DNA from 3 places in the Mesorhizobium sp. M1307 genome. Region 1 is predicted to be linked to each of the others. Evidence: riboswitches for the same ligand, from Rfam matches in the RefSeq annotation. Region 1 holds a riboswitch; each other region holds the start of a gene.
What was found. Region 1 has a riboswitch for cobalamin ahead of metE (5-methyltetrahydropteroyltriglutamate--homocysteine S-methyltransferase). Riboswitches for the same ligand answer to the same signal wherever they lie in the genome.
Positions count from the first base shown of each region.

Region 2: linked by a shared signal. The riboswitch ahead of NKH16_RS21845 (CbtB domain-containing protein) and the one ahead of metE (5-methyltetrahydropteroyltriglutamate--homocysteine S-methyltransferase) in region 1 are both predicted to bind cobalamin.
Region 3: linked by a shared signal. The riboswitch ahead of NKH16_RS27380 (DUF1636 family protein) and the one ahead of metE (5-methyltetrahydropteroyltriglutamate--homocysteine S-methyltransferase) in region 1 are both predicted to bind cobalamin.

Region 1 covers NZ_JAMYLR010000029.1:35,412-40,091, forward strand. The annotation lists gene metE (5-methyltetrahydropteroyltriglutamate--homocysteine S-methyltransferase) at 150-2,495, opposite strand; cobalamin riboswitch at 2,591-2,791, opposite strand; gene NKH16_RS24800 (hypothetical protein) at 3,342-3,791, shown strand; gene NKH16_RS24805 (helix-turn-helix transcriptional regulator) at 3,902-4,680, opposite strand, start outside.
Region 2 covers NZ_JAMYLR010000022.1:11,430-16,109, forward strand. The annotation lists gene NKH16_RS21825 (MerR family transcriptional regulator) at 1-48, shown strand, start outside; gene NKH16_RS21830 (methyltransferase family protein) at 68-574, opposite strand; gene NKH16_RS21835 (heparan-alpha-glucosaminide N-acetyltransferase) at 591-1,589, opposite strand; gene NKH16_RS21840 (SRPBCC family protein) at 1,808-1,975, opposite strand; cobalamin riboswitch at 2,325-2,521, shown strand; gene NKH16_RS21845 (CbtB domain-containing protein) at 2,558-2,737, shown strand; gene NKH16_RS21850 (CbtA family protein) at 2,753-3,535, shown strand; gene cobU (bifunctional adenosylcobinamide kinase/adenosylcobinamide-phosphate guanylyltransferase) at 3,528-4,049, shown strand; gene cobO (cob(I)yrinic acid a,c-diamide adenosyltransferase) at 4,051-4,680, shown strand, end outside.
Region 3 covers NZ_JAMYLR010000037.1:31,931-36,610, forward strand. The annotation lists gene NKH16_RS27365 (NuoB/complex I 20 kDa subunit family protein) at 1-182, opposite strand, end outside; gene NKH16_RS27370 (NADH-quinone oxidoreductase subunit A) at 173-538, opposite strand; gene NKH16_RS27375 (winged helix-turn-helix domain-containing protein) at 874-2,073, shown strand; cobalamin riboswitch at 2,103-2,306, shown strand; gene NKH16_RS27380 (DUF1636 family protein) at 2,345-2,779, shown strand; gene cobW (cobalamin biosynthesis protein CobW) at 2,776-3,816, shown strand; gene cobN (cobaltochelatase subunit CobN) at 3,835-4,680, shown strand, end outside.

The sequences.
Region 1 (4,680 bases):
TGCGCGATTAGTACACGTGCCGAAGGAAAGTGCACTTTCTCGCTCGAGTGACTTATTTCAAAGGATGTGATCGCGTTTTGGCACATTCACGGCCCACATGCGGCAGCCGGTAACTCACCACATGGTGAGCAACCAGGAAACCTTCCGGCCTACACTTTCTCCCGGAGCGCGCGTGCTGCAGCAACCATGTTCATGAGGGCAGGGCGGACCTCCTCCCACTTGCGGGTTTTGAGGCCACAGTCCGGGTTTACCCACAGTTGGGCATCGGACAGTCGCTCGCGGGCAAGCATGACGAGATCCGAAATCTCGCCGACTTCCGGGACCCGTGGTGAGTGAATGTCGTAGACTCCGGGCCCGATTTCATTCGGATATTTGGAGCTCGTGAAGGCGTCCAGCAGTTCCATTTTCGAGCGCGACGTCTCAATCGAAATGACATCCGCATCCATTTCAGCGATCGCGTCGATGATCTCGTTGAACTCTGAATAGCACATGTGGGTATGGATTTGAGTCGCGTCCTTTACACCCGTTGAAGCGATCCGGAAGCATTCGACAGCCCAGTCGAGATAGTCGTTCCAATCAGACTGGCGCAGTGGCAATCCTTCGCGAAACGCGGCCTCATCGATCTGGATCATCCTTGCGCCGGACCATTCGAGATCCGTCACTTCGTCGCGGATGGCGAGCGCGATCTGGCGGCATGCTTCGGAGCGGGGTACGTCGTCGCGGACAAATGACCAGTTGAGAATGGTCACTGGGCCTGTGAGCATTCCCTTCACAGGGTTTTCCGTAAGCGACTGGGCGAACTGCCACCAGCGCAGCGTCATCGGATTGGGCCTCGATACGTCGCCGAAGATGATGGGGGGGCGCACGTAACGCGACCCATAGCTCTGCACCCAGGCATGCTGGGTGAAGGCGAAGCCGGACAGCTGCTCGCCGAAATGCTGTACCATGTCGTTTCGTTCGAACTCACCGTGCACCAGCACGTCCAGCCCGATCTCTTCCTGCCAGCGAATTGCAGCCTCGATCTCCTTCTTCAGGAAGGTCTCGTAGTCGACATAGCTCAGCTGGCCCTTCGCATGAGCGGCCCGCGCCCTGCGTACCTGCGGCGTCTGCGGGAAGGACCCGATGGTCGTCGTCGGGAACGGCGGCAGCCCGAGCGTGCCGGCCTGGACTCTGGAGCGCTCGGCAAAAGCGCTCTCTCGTCGCTTCATGCTGTCGTCAATGCTGGCGATCCGCCCCTCAACCAGCGGGTCATGGATCTTCGTGGATGTCACGCGAGTGGCGGCAGCCTCGGCAGACGCTTTCAACGCGCCTGCCACCGCATCCCTGCCTTGGGACAGGGCCCGGGCAAGCAACACCAACTCGTCGGTCTTCTGGGCCGCGAAGGCGAGCCACGACCTGATGTCCGCGTCGAGTTCCGTCTCCATGCGGAGGTCGATCGGCACATGCAGCATCGAGCAAGAAGGCGCGATCTCGACGCGGTCCAAGGGCCAGCCGGCGACGATCGGTTTGATGCGGTCGAGAATGGCGGGCAGGTTCGCACGCCAGACGTTGCGGCCATCGATCAAGCCAAGCGAGAGCACCAGATCCTTCGGTGCGAGCCGACCCACCGTTTCCAGCTGCTCGGGAGCGCGCACGAGATCAATATGCAGCCCGGCCAGGGGCAGAGAAACCGCGGTTTCGAGATTGTCTCCCAGCGGCCCGAAATAGGTAGCCAGCATGATCTTCAGCTCGGGCGCGGCTTTCGACAGCTGGCCATAGGCGAATTCGAACGCAGCTCGTTCGTTCGGGTTCAGATCGAGGACAAGCGCTGGCTCATCGATCTGCACCCAGTCGGCTCCAGACAGCTTCAGCCTCTGCAGGAGTTGCTCGTAGACGGGCAGCAGCCGCGGCAGGAGCGCGATGGGATCGAATCCTTCGGCAGGCGATTTCGCCAGCTTGAGGAAGGTGATCGGTCCAAGGATGACTGGGCGTGTGTGAACGCCGAGAGCTTTAGCCTCGATGAAGTAATCGACCGGTTTCGTCGACGAGAGGGCGAACGTCTGATCATCGTTGAGTTCCGGCACAATGTAGTGATAGTTGGTGTCAAACCACTTGGTCATTTCCATCGCGGTTACATCAGACCGATGAGCCGCCTGCTGGTGACCAGCGTGTCGACAATCCTCCGTCTGACCCTGGTTGCCCCGCGCCATTGCGAAGTAGATGTCAAGTGGAACCTCGCCGCTATTCCAGCCGTAACGGGATGGAACGGCGCCGACCATGGCTGCGGTGTCGAGCACATGGTCGTAGAGCGAGAAGTCGTTCGACGGGATTTTCGACACGCCGCGATCGTGCTGCTCCTCCCAGCTAGCGGCACGGAGCGCCTTCGCGGTCGTGAGAAGGTCGGCAGCGGACGATTTTCCGGACCAGTAGCTTTCAAGCGCGAATTTCAGTTCTCGCCGACGACCGAAGCGGGGCACGCCGAGCGTTGCTACAGGAATTTGCTGAGAGACAGTCATGCCAGACCCCGATGGTTGGGGCGTCGGTGACAAGGAAGGCGCTAGCAGGCCGGCACGAACGCCAGGCTGCAGCGGCCACCGAGACACCCCGCCCGTGGACGTAATTCGCCGTGGCAGGTCTCCTGGCTCGCGGGGTCATAGCCTCTACCCGTCTTCCCAAGGCTATTCGCCTCAGTGACATGAGTGGGGTTGGCTCGCCGCTAACAGTTGCGGGGGCAGCGCCGGCATCGCACCGGCTTCCCTCTTAGCTCCGCTGCGGCAGCGCCGTACGGAGAACCACGACGCGGGAGACAATTACAGCAGTTCGCTTCTTTGTCAACGCCGCATAAAGAAATGTTTATGTCGTTATGTTAAATTTCCGTTGGCATGTTGCCAAAGGTCGCCTTGAAAGCGAAACTATGGAAGCCTTGAGCGGCCGGTAAATCAAAGCAATAACGCACAGCGGTCCAGGAGGATAGGAGTTCGTCGGCTGCTGGCAGCAAACATACCGGCAAGCGCCGTGGTGCTGCTTAGCGCATCATGCGAACCACCTCGGCGTCGAACTTCGGCTCCGAGGTTCCGACCGCTTCGTTGGTGATCTGCTCGCGACCATATTCGGCTCAATGGCGAGGCTGTTGCCCATGTGGAAGCTGTTGGCCGTGATGCCCTCGGTGATATGACACAACGATTTCGGGGGGAGCACACCGAGGCCAGGCGCAGCGGCGTGTTGCGAAGTGATCGAGGCCAATGTCTCGAACTGCTTGTTCGCAGCCCACCGGCTCAAGGTAACCCGGCTCAAACCACCGGGCCAGCTCAAGTCCTCTCCAAATGAGGCCTGGGCGGCAAATCGTCGTGCACGCGCACGGTTTGGCGTTCGATCTTGTGATGCGTCTTGGGCGGACAATCGCCACGGTGGAGCGCGCAGAAGCGGTCCCCAATTGGGAAGCCGAGGGCGGTGAGGACAAGCCAGCGCCACAGGCGGAAGGGGACTTGGACCTGTTTGCCCTGCTGGACCACAAGTTCGCGACACAGGGCCTCAAGGAGAAGACCAAGAGTGATTATGCGCGGGACCTCGCCAAATCATCAAAAGCAGCGGGCAGTCAAAGTTCGGCGCCGATTGACATGGAGATAGCCATCGCGGCGGACCCCCAGGCGGACCGCAAGCCGGAATACAACCGGGTGCAGGCGGCCAAGCTCGTCCACAAGATGGCGTCGGGCACATACCGACGATGGGAGAGCGGACCGTGGAGTGCAGGAACTTCACGCCTATCCACGCTCCCGTGGACGTGTCCTGCGGCACATCGGCAGCGATATTGAGGAGGCAGTTGAGCTTCTGGTCGAGCACTCTTACCTGCCACTACCTACGCTTAACGTCATCTCGTACTGAAAACGCACCACGATGTAACATGCGCCCTTCGTGGATGGTTCTAAGCTTCCTCGGGCGCGGTCAATCTGTGATAACGGTCGCTTGGAACCTCCATCACCGCGACGCGATCAAGGTTGGCGTATCGCGCTCGGTAGTAACCTTCTTCCTCCACTTCGGCGAAACTACACTGGGGAACGTCAAAGGTCGCAGCTTCCAATCCGAAGAAAGTCGTAGCGGTTTCTTCATCCAAGAAGTTCCACTCATCTTCTCCGTCGTCATATGTGACGCGAACATAGGAGGCCATGCGCACGGCTTCCTGATCACCCATCTCTGCGATGATGGCATCGCATTCTTTCTTCAGCTTTCCTGAAACCTCACCCTTATCCCAGTCATCCAAAGCCCGATAGATTTCTGGATGATAATAATCTGGCATCTCCTCTACATCTTCACCGATAAGCTCAATGGTGCGGACATATTGCGGATTTATCAAGAGTATTTTGTTGTCAAGGCTCCAACAATACAGCCATGGCCTGCTTGTGTTATTTCTACGAAGATTATGAAGTTCCTTCAACTGACGTAAAATCGATTCACGCGCCTTTTCATCGATAGGATATTGCCGGCTGCCAACAGTCGTCTTGATCCTGAGCGTGCCGTATCGCGTTTCGGCATCGGCAATTGCAAACGGGCTCGTGCGCCACTCCTCGACATCAATCTTCCAGCCCAGCAGCTCCTCGACCGTGCATTTCAACGTGAGACAAAGGTCCTTGATCTGCTCGACGTTCAACTGCGTTTTGCCTGTTTCCCAACGGGCCACAGTCTGTTGCGTCGTTGCCATCTGCT
Region 2 (4,680 bases), on a different contig from region 1:
GAGGAATCCTGCGTCGAGCGGCTGGTGGAACTCGGCGTCACCACATGAGCGTGGCGTCAGCGCCGGCTCAAATCCAGCGCCGCACCCTTTTGGCGTAGTCCCGGTATTTCTTGCCGAATTTGGCCGTCAGCACCTTCTCCTCGCTCTCGATCGTCAGCTTCTGCGTCAGGAACGCCGCGATGACTGCCAGCGGCAGGAACCAGGCGATCCCAGTGACAAAGGCGAGGCTGACCAGCAGCAGCGTGTTGGCGAGGTAGATCGGGTTGCGGCTGACGGCGAAGGGTCCGGTGGTCACCAGATGGTCAGGCACGCCGTTCGGGTTGAGCGTCGTCTTGGCGCGGATCATGGTGCGGATTGCCGTGAACCAGAGCGCGGCAACCGCCACCAACCCCACAAGGCCGGCGGCGAACAGGATGTCGCCGAGAAGATCGCCGATCCACGGCAGCGGGTAGAACAGCCCTAGCGCGACGCTGACGATGATGGCGGCGACATAGATCAGCGGCGGCCATGGGATGTGCCCCAGCTTCGGCTGCCCAGGATTTTGCTGCACGGGTTTCGGGTGACTGTCGCTCATTATTGTCCTCCCTCGATTAGCGCGTTCCCGGTTCCGCCGCCTCGGTTTGGGCGGTGCAGGTGCCGGCGAGCTCGCCAATATGCGCCTTCCACTCCGGGGACTGGTCGTTGCTGTAGAGCCGGTCAAGCGAGGCTTCGCCCTGGAGAGTGTCCAGCATGCAGGCACAATAGCTGGAGCAGAACTCGGTGTCGCGTGCCTGCTCGCAGGATATCTGGCAGGATTTCAGAAAACGCACCTCCCTGGTTTCGGCCTGCGCCGGCATGAATTGCGAAAACAGCCAGACCGAGCCGATCAGCACCGGCTGATGGATCAAATAGAAGGCAAGGCTGTGCCGGCCGATGAAGACCAGCGGATTTGCCCAGCGGCCAGGCGCCAAGGCCGACAGCCGCGTCAGCGCGCCGGAGGTGGCGGCGAGCTTGGTAACCGCGATGCCGGCAAGTACGGCGCCGAACCAGGGCAGCAGTGGAACGTAGTCGTTGGAGCGCGGGTTGGTCGCCGACAGGCCGACCCACCACAAAGCCGGATGATCGAAAAGCTCAGATCGCAGGTAGAAAGGCGCGGCAATGGCGAGGGCCGCCACGGCAAGCGTCAGTAGCGCCGGCAGGCGCAGGAACGCCAGGCCGAGCAGGCTGGCGAGCGCGATCTCGTGCAATATGCCGAAGAAGATGAAGCCGTCGGGCGTGGCGATGCGGGTGACCAGCGATATTGCGAGCGCTGCGCCGGCAACCGTGGCGAAGCGCTTCCAGAAGCCGGTCCAGCGGATTTTCTTGCCATGGGCGAGATAGAGGCTGATGCCGACCAGGAACAGGAAGCTCGAGGCGATGCAGCGCGCGTAGATTTTCCACCAGCCGAAGGCGGTGAGGCCGGGATCGGTGTAGCCGAAGAATTCGAGGTCCCAGGTGAAATGATAGCTCGCCATGGCAAGCAAAGCGATGCCGCGTGCAATGTCGATAGCGGCGATGCGCTTCGACTTCGGTTGATCCTGAACGGCTGCGCTCGGCGTGTCGATGCTCATGGTCTCGCTGTCCTGGTTCAGCCCCGGCAAGACGACTATCACGGTTGCCACCGTCAAAAGAAGCAGGGCCTTGCGTCGCGTTGGTACCGGTCGGCATCAGAGCTGCTTTAGGCCAGAGCCGGAAAGCCTTTGGCCGGCGTGCTGGCGTTTTTCGGACTGGGCGCGGTTTTCGCGACACTCGGCCTGCTGGCGGCGGCCTGCGGCTTCGTCACCTGGCGCTATCTGCCCAAATCGCTTTGATGTGCGAGCGCCGCATGGCGCTCGCGCACCCAGTTGTGGAAGCGGTGCAAGTCGTATTCCTCGGGCATCAGTACGCCGGCCTTGTGGCGCATCGAGCGCAGGCCCATCTGGTTGACCTCGCAGATAACAGCATCCTCCTCCAGCACCTGGGTACCGAAGGCGACGATGTTGTCGATATCCGCGGCCGGATCGGCGAGCGCTTCGCCTCGCGGCAGACGAGCAGCCAGTTGCGATACCAGATGGCCTCGAGATCGCGCTGATAGGCCGCGATGTCCCAACAGGCTGATGACGGCAGCGTCGGCTCGGCCCGCATCAGGCCGTTGTAGGGACCGCGCTCATTCGGGCTGGGTTGCATGCCAGCTTCCTCCCCATCCGCCAGCCGACACCCGGCTGCGAAAATTGTCAATCGCGGCGCCGGCCGACCGGCTTGGCGAGGCGGCGCATTCGCCACACGATCCGGCGGAATTTGGTTTGCCGGGCGCGGCGATTCTGCCTATAGTCGCTGATGTCGTCGGTTCCGTTTGGAACCAAGAGGGAATGCGGTGAGGGCAAGTTGTTTGCCCAATGCCGTGGCTGCCCCCGCAACTGTGTGCGGTAGTCCTCTCCATATGCCACTGAAGGTTCGCCTTCGGGAAGGTGGGGAAGGGCGCTGATCCGCGAGCCAGGAGACCTGCCGGCGACAGGAAACTGACTTCTATGCCCTCGGGTGGAGGGCGAAAGGACAAGACATGAATACCGCTTCCGTTTCGCTCGGCGCTTCCGCCTCCTCGCAGTCGCGTCTCATGCAACTGGCGCTTGCTGCATTCCTCGGCATTTTCGTCATGGGCTTTGTCGGCTTCTCGCATATCGATGCGGTCCACAATGCCGCGCACGACTATCGCCATTCGATGGGCTTTCCCTGCCACTAACAAGGGGCTGACATCATGACACTGTTTCGCAACGTCGTGTTCATCGCGGCGATCGCAGGGCTTGTGGCCGGCGTGGCTCTCGCCTGCATGCAAGCCTATGCCACGGTGCCGCTCATCCTAAAGGCGGAAGTCTACGAACAGGCCGGCGGCGGCCATGACCATGCCGCGGCACCTGCGGCACCGGCCGAAAACGCCGCAGGCACGACGGCTATGAGCAGCGCCGCGCCGGCACCGGCTGAAGCAATGGCTCCGGCGGAAGACGAAGGCTGGGCGCCGGCGGACGTTTTCGAACGCTTCGGCTTCAGCGTCGTTGCCAATATCGTCACCGGCATCGGCTTTGCGCTGGTCCTGGTTGCGGTTTCGGAATTCGCCGGCGGCATCGGCAATTGGCGCCAGGGCCTGTTCTGGGGGCTGGCCGGCTTTGCCGCGTTCACGCTGGCGCCGGGCCTCGGCCTGCCGCCGGAACTGCCGGCGATGCCGGCGGCCGACCTTGTCCAACGCCAGATCTGGTGGTGGGCAACAGTGCTGGCGACAGCGGCCGGTCTCGGCCTTATCGTCTTCCGCAGATCGCTGCCGCTGGTGGCTCTTGCCGTGGCGTTGATCGTTGCGCCGCATATCGTCGGCGCGCCGCAGCCCGATAGCTTCGAAACGGCGATCCCGGAAGGCCTGCACCACCAGTTCGTGGTGGCGGTGACGCTGACCAATCTGGTGTTCTGGCTGGTGCTCGGCGCGGTCGTCGGCGTGGTGCGCGGACGCTTCACGGGCACGGCGACCAGCCTGCGCGACAGCTTTGCCTGACCGCGCTGCCGGGGCACTGACCCTGGTCATCGGCGGTGGGCGGACCGGAAAGAGCGCGCATGCCGAGAGGCTGGTAACGGCCTGTCCGGCGCCGTGGAGCTATATTGCCACCGCGCAAGCCTATGACGAGGAGATGCGCCAGCGCATCGCGCTGCACCGCTCGCGGCGCGGCGCCGGCTGGACGACCATCGATGCGCCGCTCGACCTTGCCGGCGCGATCGGAGCGCTGCCTGACGGCCAGCCGGTGCTGATCGACTGCCTGACGCTGTGGCTGACCAACCATATGCTGGCCGACCATGATGTCGAGGCCGAATGCCGGAGGCTGGCCGATGTGTTGTCGCGGCCGCGTGGGCCGTGGTTCGTGGTGTCCAACGAGGTCGGCCAGGGCATCGTGCCGGACAATGCGCTGGCAAGACGGTTTCGCGACGCCGCCGGTCGGTTGAATCAGGATGTCGCGGCTGTTGCCAGCACCGTGCTTTTGATGGTGGCGGGGCTGCCGCTCAAGGTGAAATGACATGGCTGATATTATCGATCTCAAGACCATTGAACAGGGGGACGAGGAACGCCACCGCGCCAAGATGGCCAAGCGCAAGGCGGTGCAGGACGCCGAGGTCGCGGCCAAGACGGTCGAGAAGGGGCTGCTGATCGTCAACACCGGACCGGGCAAGGGCAAGACCACGGCCGCCTTTGGGCTGGCGCTCAGGATGCTCGGCTATGGCAAGCGCGTCGGCGTCGTCCAGTTCATCAAGGGCAAGTGGCACACCGGCGAGAAGGACGCGTTTGCTAGTTTTGGCGATCGCGTCGTCTGGCACGCCATGGGCGAGGGCTTTACCTGGGAAACGCAGGACCTGAAACGCGATATCGCGGCGGCCGAGGCCGCCTGGGCGAAGGCGCTCGAGCTGATGGCCGAGCCGTCGATCAGCCTCGTGGTGCTCGACGAGCTGAACATCGCGCTGCGCTACGACTACCTCGATCTCGAAAAGGTGGTCGCGGCGTTGAAGGCGCGTCGCGAAGGCCTGCATGTCGTCGTCACCGGCCGCAACGCCAAACCGGTATTGGTCGAGGCGGCCGATCTGGTCACCGAGATGGGCGTGACCAAGCACCACTTCTCCGCCGGCGTGAAGGCGCAGCAGGGGATCGAGTTC
Region 3 (4,680 bases), on a different contig from region 1:
CCGCTGCGCGCCCAGGTGATCAGCGCCTCGGTCGAGGTGACGAGAAAGCCCTTGTCGGCGAGCTCGTTGTTGATCTCCAGGAAGAATGGATCGTCGGACCCGACCGTCCTGCCGGTGTTGGGGTCGATGAGGCCCTTGGGCTTCGGCGCGACGAGCGTGCCGGAACTGTCGTTCAATCCCATTCCAGCGCTCCTTTTTTCCATTCATAGGCAAAGCCGATGGTCAGCACCGCCAAAAACACCATCATCGACCAGAAACCGAGCATGCCGATCTGGCTGAACGACACCGCCCACGGAAACAGGAAGGCCACCTCCAGATCGAAGATGATGAACAGGATCGACACCAGGTAGAAGCGGATGTCGAATTTCATGCGGGCGTCGTCGAACGAGTTGAAGCCGCACTCATAGGCCGAAAGCTTTTCCGGATCGGGGTTGCGATAGGCCACCAGGAAGGGTGCGGCGAGCAGCGCCAGTCCGACGACCAGCGCCACGCCGATGAACAGGACGATGGGCAGGTACGAACTCAACAATGCGTTCATTCTGCAGCTTTCCGTTGCGGCCAATCCACTCTGATTACAGCACCGGACCCACTTGCGGAAGCGTGACAGTTTAACCACTGAACCGTTTTAAGGGGGCTCTATGCTGCAACGCGGCGAGGGTTAGCGCAGCGCTTTCGACGAAGCAAGTCAAACCTTGTTCAAATCGCGGTGCTGGACGGCATATCCGGGAAAACTGGTCCGATCCGCTCCTGTTTGATTTCCTTCACTTTTTACTCCACTTTTCTCTCCTGACATGGATGCCGCCAAAACCCTGCTAGCATGGCACGGAATCGCAGGTCATTTTCTCTGTCCAAAATCGTCCGGATGCCGCCTTCATGAAGGAAAAAATCTCGCTTGCCATGGCCCGCCGCATTGCGCTGGCGGCACAGGGATTCAATGACCCGCGCCCCACCGGCACGCCTGACCGCCGGCATCTGGCCCGCGTGCTTGCCCGTACCGGCCTGCTGCAGATCGATTCCGTCAGCGCCGTGGTGCGCGCCCACTATATGCCGCTTTATTCGCGGCTTGGCCCTTACAAGCTGGCGTTGCTCGACAACGCCGCCGTCACGCGCAAGCGCATGGTCTTCGAGTATTGGGCGCATGAAGCCTCGTTCTTGCCGGTCGAGACCTATCCGCTGATGCGCTGGCGCATGCAGCGGGCCGAACGCGGCGACGAAATGTACAGCGGACTGGCCAAATGGGGCCGCGAGCACGCCGCCTATATCGAAGACATCTATCGCGAGGTCGCCGAACGAGGCCCGATCGCGGCGTCGGCTTTCGAAGGCCAGAAGGGTTCGGGCGGCTGGTGGGGCTGGAGCCATGCCAAGCATGCCTTCGAGTGGCTGTTCTGGGCCGGCCGCATCACCACGGCGCATCGCCGCGGCTTCGAGCGGTTCTACGATCTGCCGGAGCGCGTGCTGCCGCCGGCGGTACTCGCGCTACCGGTTCCCTGTCCCGAGGATGCTCACCGCGAATTGCTGCGCATCTCGGCCCGCGCCCACGGCATCGCCACGGCAGGCGACCTGCGCGACTATTTCCGCCTCTCGCCCGCCGACATCAAGGGCCGCATCGAGGAGTTGGTCGAGGCCGGCGACCTGTTGCCGGTGAGCGTCGAAGGCTGGAGCAAAACAGCCTATCTCCACAACGACGCCCGTTTGCCGCGCAGGATCGAGGCGCGCGCCTTGCTCGCGCCGTTCGATCCCGTCGTCTTCGAGCGGTCGCGCACCGAGCGCTTGTTCGACTTCCACTACCGCATCGAGATCTACACGCCGGCCGAAAAGCGCCGGTATGGCTATTATGTGCTGCCATTCCTGCTCGGCGACAGCATCGTCGGGCGCGTCGACCTCAGGGCCGACCGTCCGGCCGGCGTATTGCGCGTCCATGCCGCCTATGCGGAGCCCGGCGCCCCGCCACAAACCGCTGCCGAGCTTTTCGAAGAATTGAAGCAGATGCAGGGCTGGCTCGGCCTGGAACGCATCGAGGTGACCGCTGCCGGCGACCTCGGCCGGCCGCTCGCGGATATCGCCGCGGCATAGACGTGCGTTGACACGACTGCCTCCACAAGCCTAAATCCGTTCCAGACGGTCCCCTGCCCGCAACGGCAGGGGCCAAGAGGGAATGCGGTGCGAAATCTCGATTTCAAATCCGCGGCTGTCCCCGCAACTGTAAGCGACGAGCCTCGGCCGAAAACCACTGGGATATTCCCGGGAAGGCGGCACCCAGGCGATGACCCGCGAGCCAGGAGACCTGCCGTCTAGGACATAAGAATCCGATCGCCTGGCGGGTTTTCCGGGCAAGGAGCCTGATTTGGAACGCGACAGCAGTTTTCCGGCTGAGACAGCGGATTTATTGTCCGGCCATGGTGATTCCCCGGCCGGCGTTACCGTCATCGTCTGCTCGTCCTGCCGTGACGAGACCGGTTCGGACGCTCATCCGCGCGCCGGCGAACTGCTCGCAGAGGACACGCGCCGCGCCGCTTCCAGCGAAAACATCAAAATCCGCACCGTCGAATGCCTCGGCAATTGCAAGCGCCGGCTCAGCGCGGCCATGCTGCGCGACGGCTGCTGGAGCTACGTCTTCGGTGATCTGACCACGACCAGCGGCGCCGATCTCGTCACCGGGGCAAAGCTGTTCGCCACCTCGACGGATGGGCTCATTCCATGGCGCGGCCGTCCCGATTGCCTAAAGCGCGGCCTCGTTGCCCGCATCCCTCCCCTTGACCTTCTGAAGGACTTGATATGACCGCTGCCTCCCTTTCGCGCGTTCCCTGCACCGTGGTCACCGGATTTCTCGGCGCCGGCAAGACGACATTGATCCGCCATTTGCTCGAAAACGCCAAAGGCAAGCGGCTGGCCATCATCGTCAACGAGTTCGGCGACATCGGCATCGACGGCGAGATCCTGAAGGGCTGCGCCATCGACACCTGCCCCGAGGAAAACATCGTCGAGCTGGCCAATGGTTGCATCTGCTGCACCGTCGCCGATGATTTCGTCCCGGCGCTGGACCAGATCCTGTCGCTGACGCCGAGGGTCGACCACATCCTGATCGAGACATCCGGCCTCGCTTTGCCCAAGCCGCTGGTCCAGGCCTTCCAGTGGCCGTCGGTGAAAAGCCGCGTGACGGTGGACGGCGTCATTGCCGTGGTCGACGGACCGGCGCTGGCTGATGGCCGCGTAGCCAACGACATGGACGCCCTGCAGGCGCAGCGCGCGCAGGACGAGACGCTCGACCATGACGATCCGGTCGAGGAAGTGTTCGAAGACCAGCTCGCCTGCGCCGACCTGATCATCCTGTCGAAGAGCGACCTGATGGACGCAGCCGGCGCGGCCCGTGCCAATGCCGTCATCGGCAAGCACGTTGCGCGGGCGGTGAAGATCGTACCGACTTCGCAAGGCAAGGTCGACCCGTCGGTGCTGCTCGGCCTCGGCCTCGCCGTCGAGGACGACATCGAGAACCGCAAGACCCACCACGACGACGAGCTCGACCACGAACATGACGATTTTGACTCGTTCGTCATCGACATCGCGTCCGTGTCCAACCCGGACGAGCTCGCACAACGGGTCGCCACGGCGGCGGAGGAAGAAAACGTGTTGCGCGTCAAGGGTTTCGTCGAAGTCGGCGGCAAGCCGATGCGGCTCCTGCTGCAGGCCGTCGGTCCGCGCGTCAACCACTATTACGACCGCGCCTGGACCGCTGAAGACGACCGCCGCTCGCGCCTAGTCGTCATCGGCCTGAAAGGGCTGAACCGCCCGGCCATCGAGCGTATCCTCGCCGGCTGACCCCAGGTACGAGCCGCGATGCACATCCTCACCACCACATCCGCCTCGCTCGACGATCTCGCCGAGCCTGTCGATCTCAGGCAAACGCCTGCGGATGTCGTGGCGCTGTCCTTCACCGACAGCGACCTGGCCGGGCTGGCGGCGGCGTGGAAGGCAGATGCGCACCGCCTGCCGTCGATGCGGCTCGCCGCCTTGCGCGACCTGCGCCATCCGATGTCCGTCGACCTGTGGATTGACAGTGTCGCCCGCCACGCCAAGGTCATTCTGGTCCGCATCCTCGGCGGCTACGAGTGGTGGCGCTATGGCTGCGACCAGCTCGCCGTTATCGCGCGAAATCGCGGTATCAAGCTGGCGCTGCTGCCGGGCGAGAGCCACGACGAGGATTTGCGGCTGATCGAAGGCTCGACGCTGCCGCGCGAGGAGTTGGACGGCCTGCTTGGCTATTTCCGCGAGGGTGGACCGGCGAATATGACGGCGCTGGTGCAGAGGCTGGCAAGTCTCGCTGGATCGGGTGCGGCGGTAGCCGAACCTGTTAGCGTGCCAAAGGCGGGATTTTACGAGCCGGGACTGGGGGTCGTAGAACGCGGCGTCCCCCTCCCCCTCGAGGGGAGGGTCCGGCCGCAGGCCGGGGGTGGGGTCCTCTCCGAAGCGCGCCTACACAAAACGTCGCGCACTGCCGTGACGACCCCACCCGGCCCTGCGGGCCACCCTCCCCTCGAGGGGGAGGGGGACGTCGTGCCAATTCTCTTCTACCGTTCGATGCTGCTCGCGGCCGATGTCGCGCCCATCGACGCGCTTTTCGAAGCCCTGCGCCACCGCGGCATGGCTCCCGTGCCTATGTTCGTCTCCAGCCTCAAGGACCCG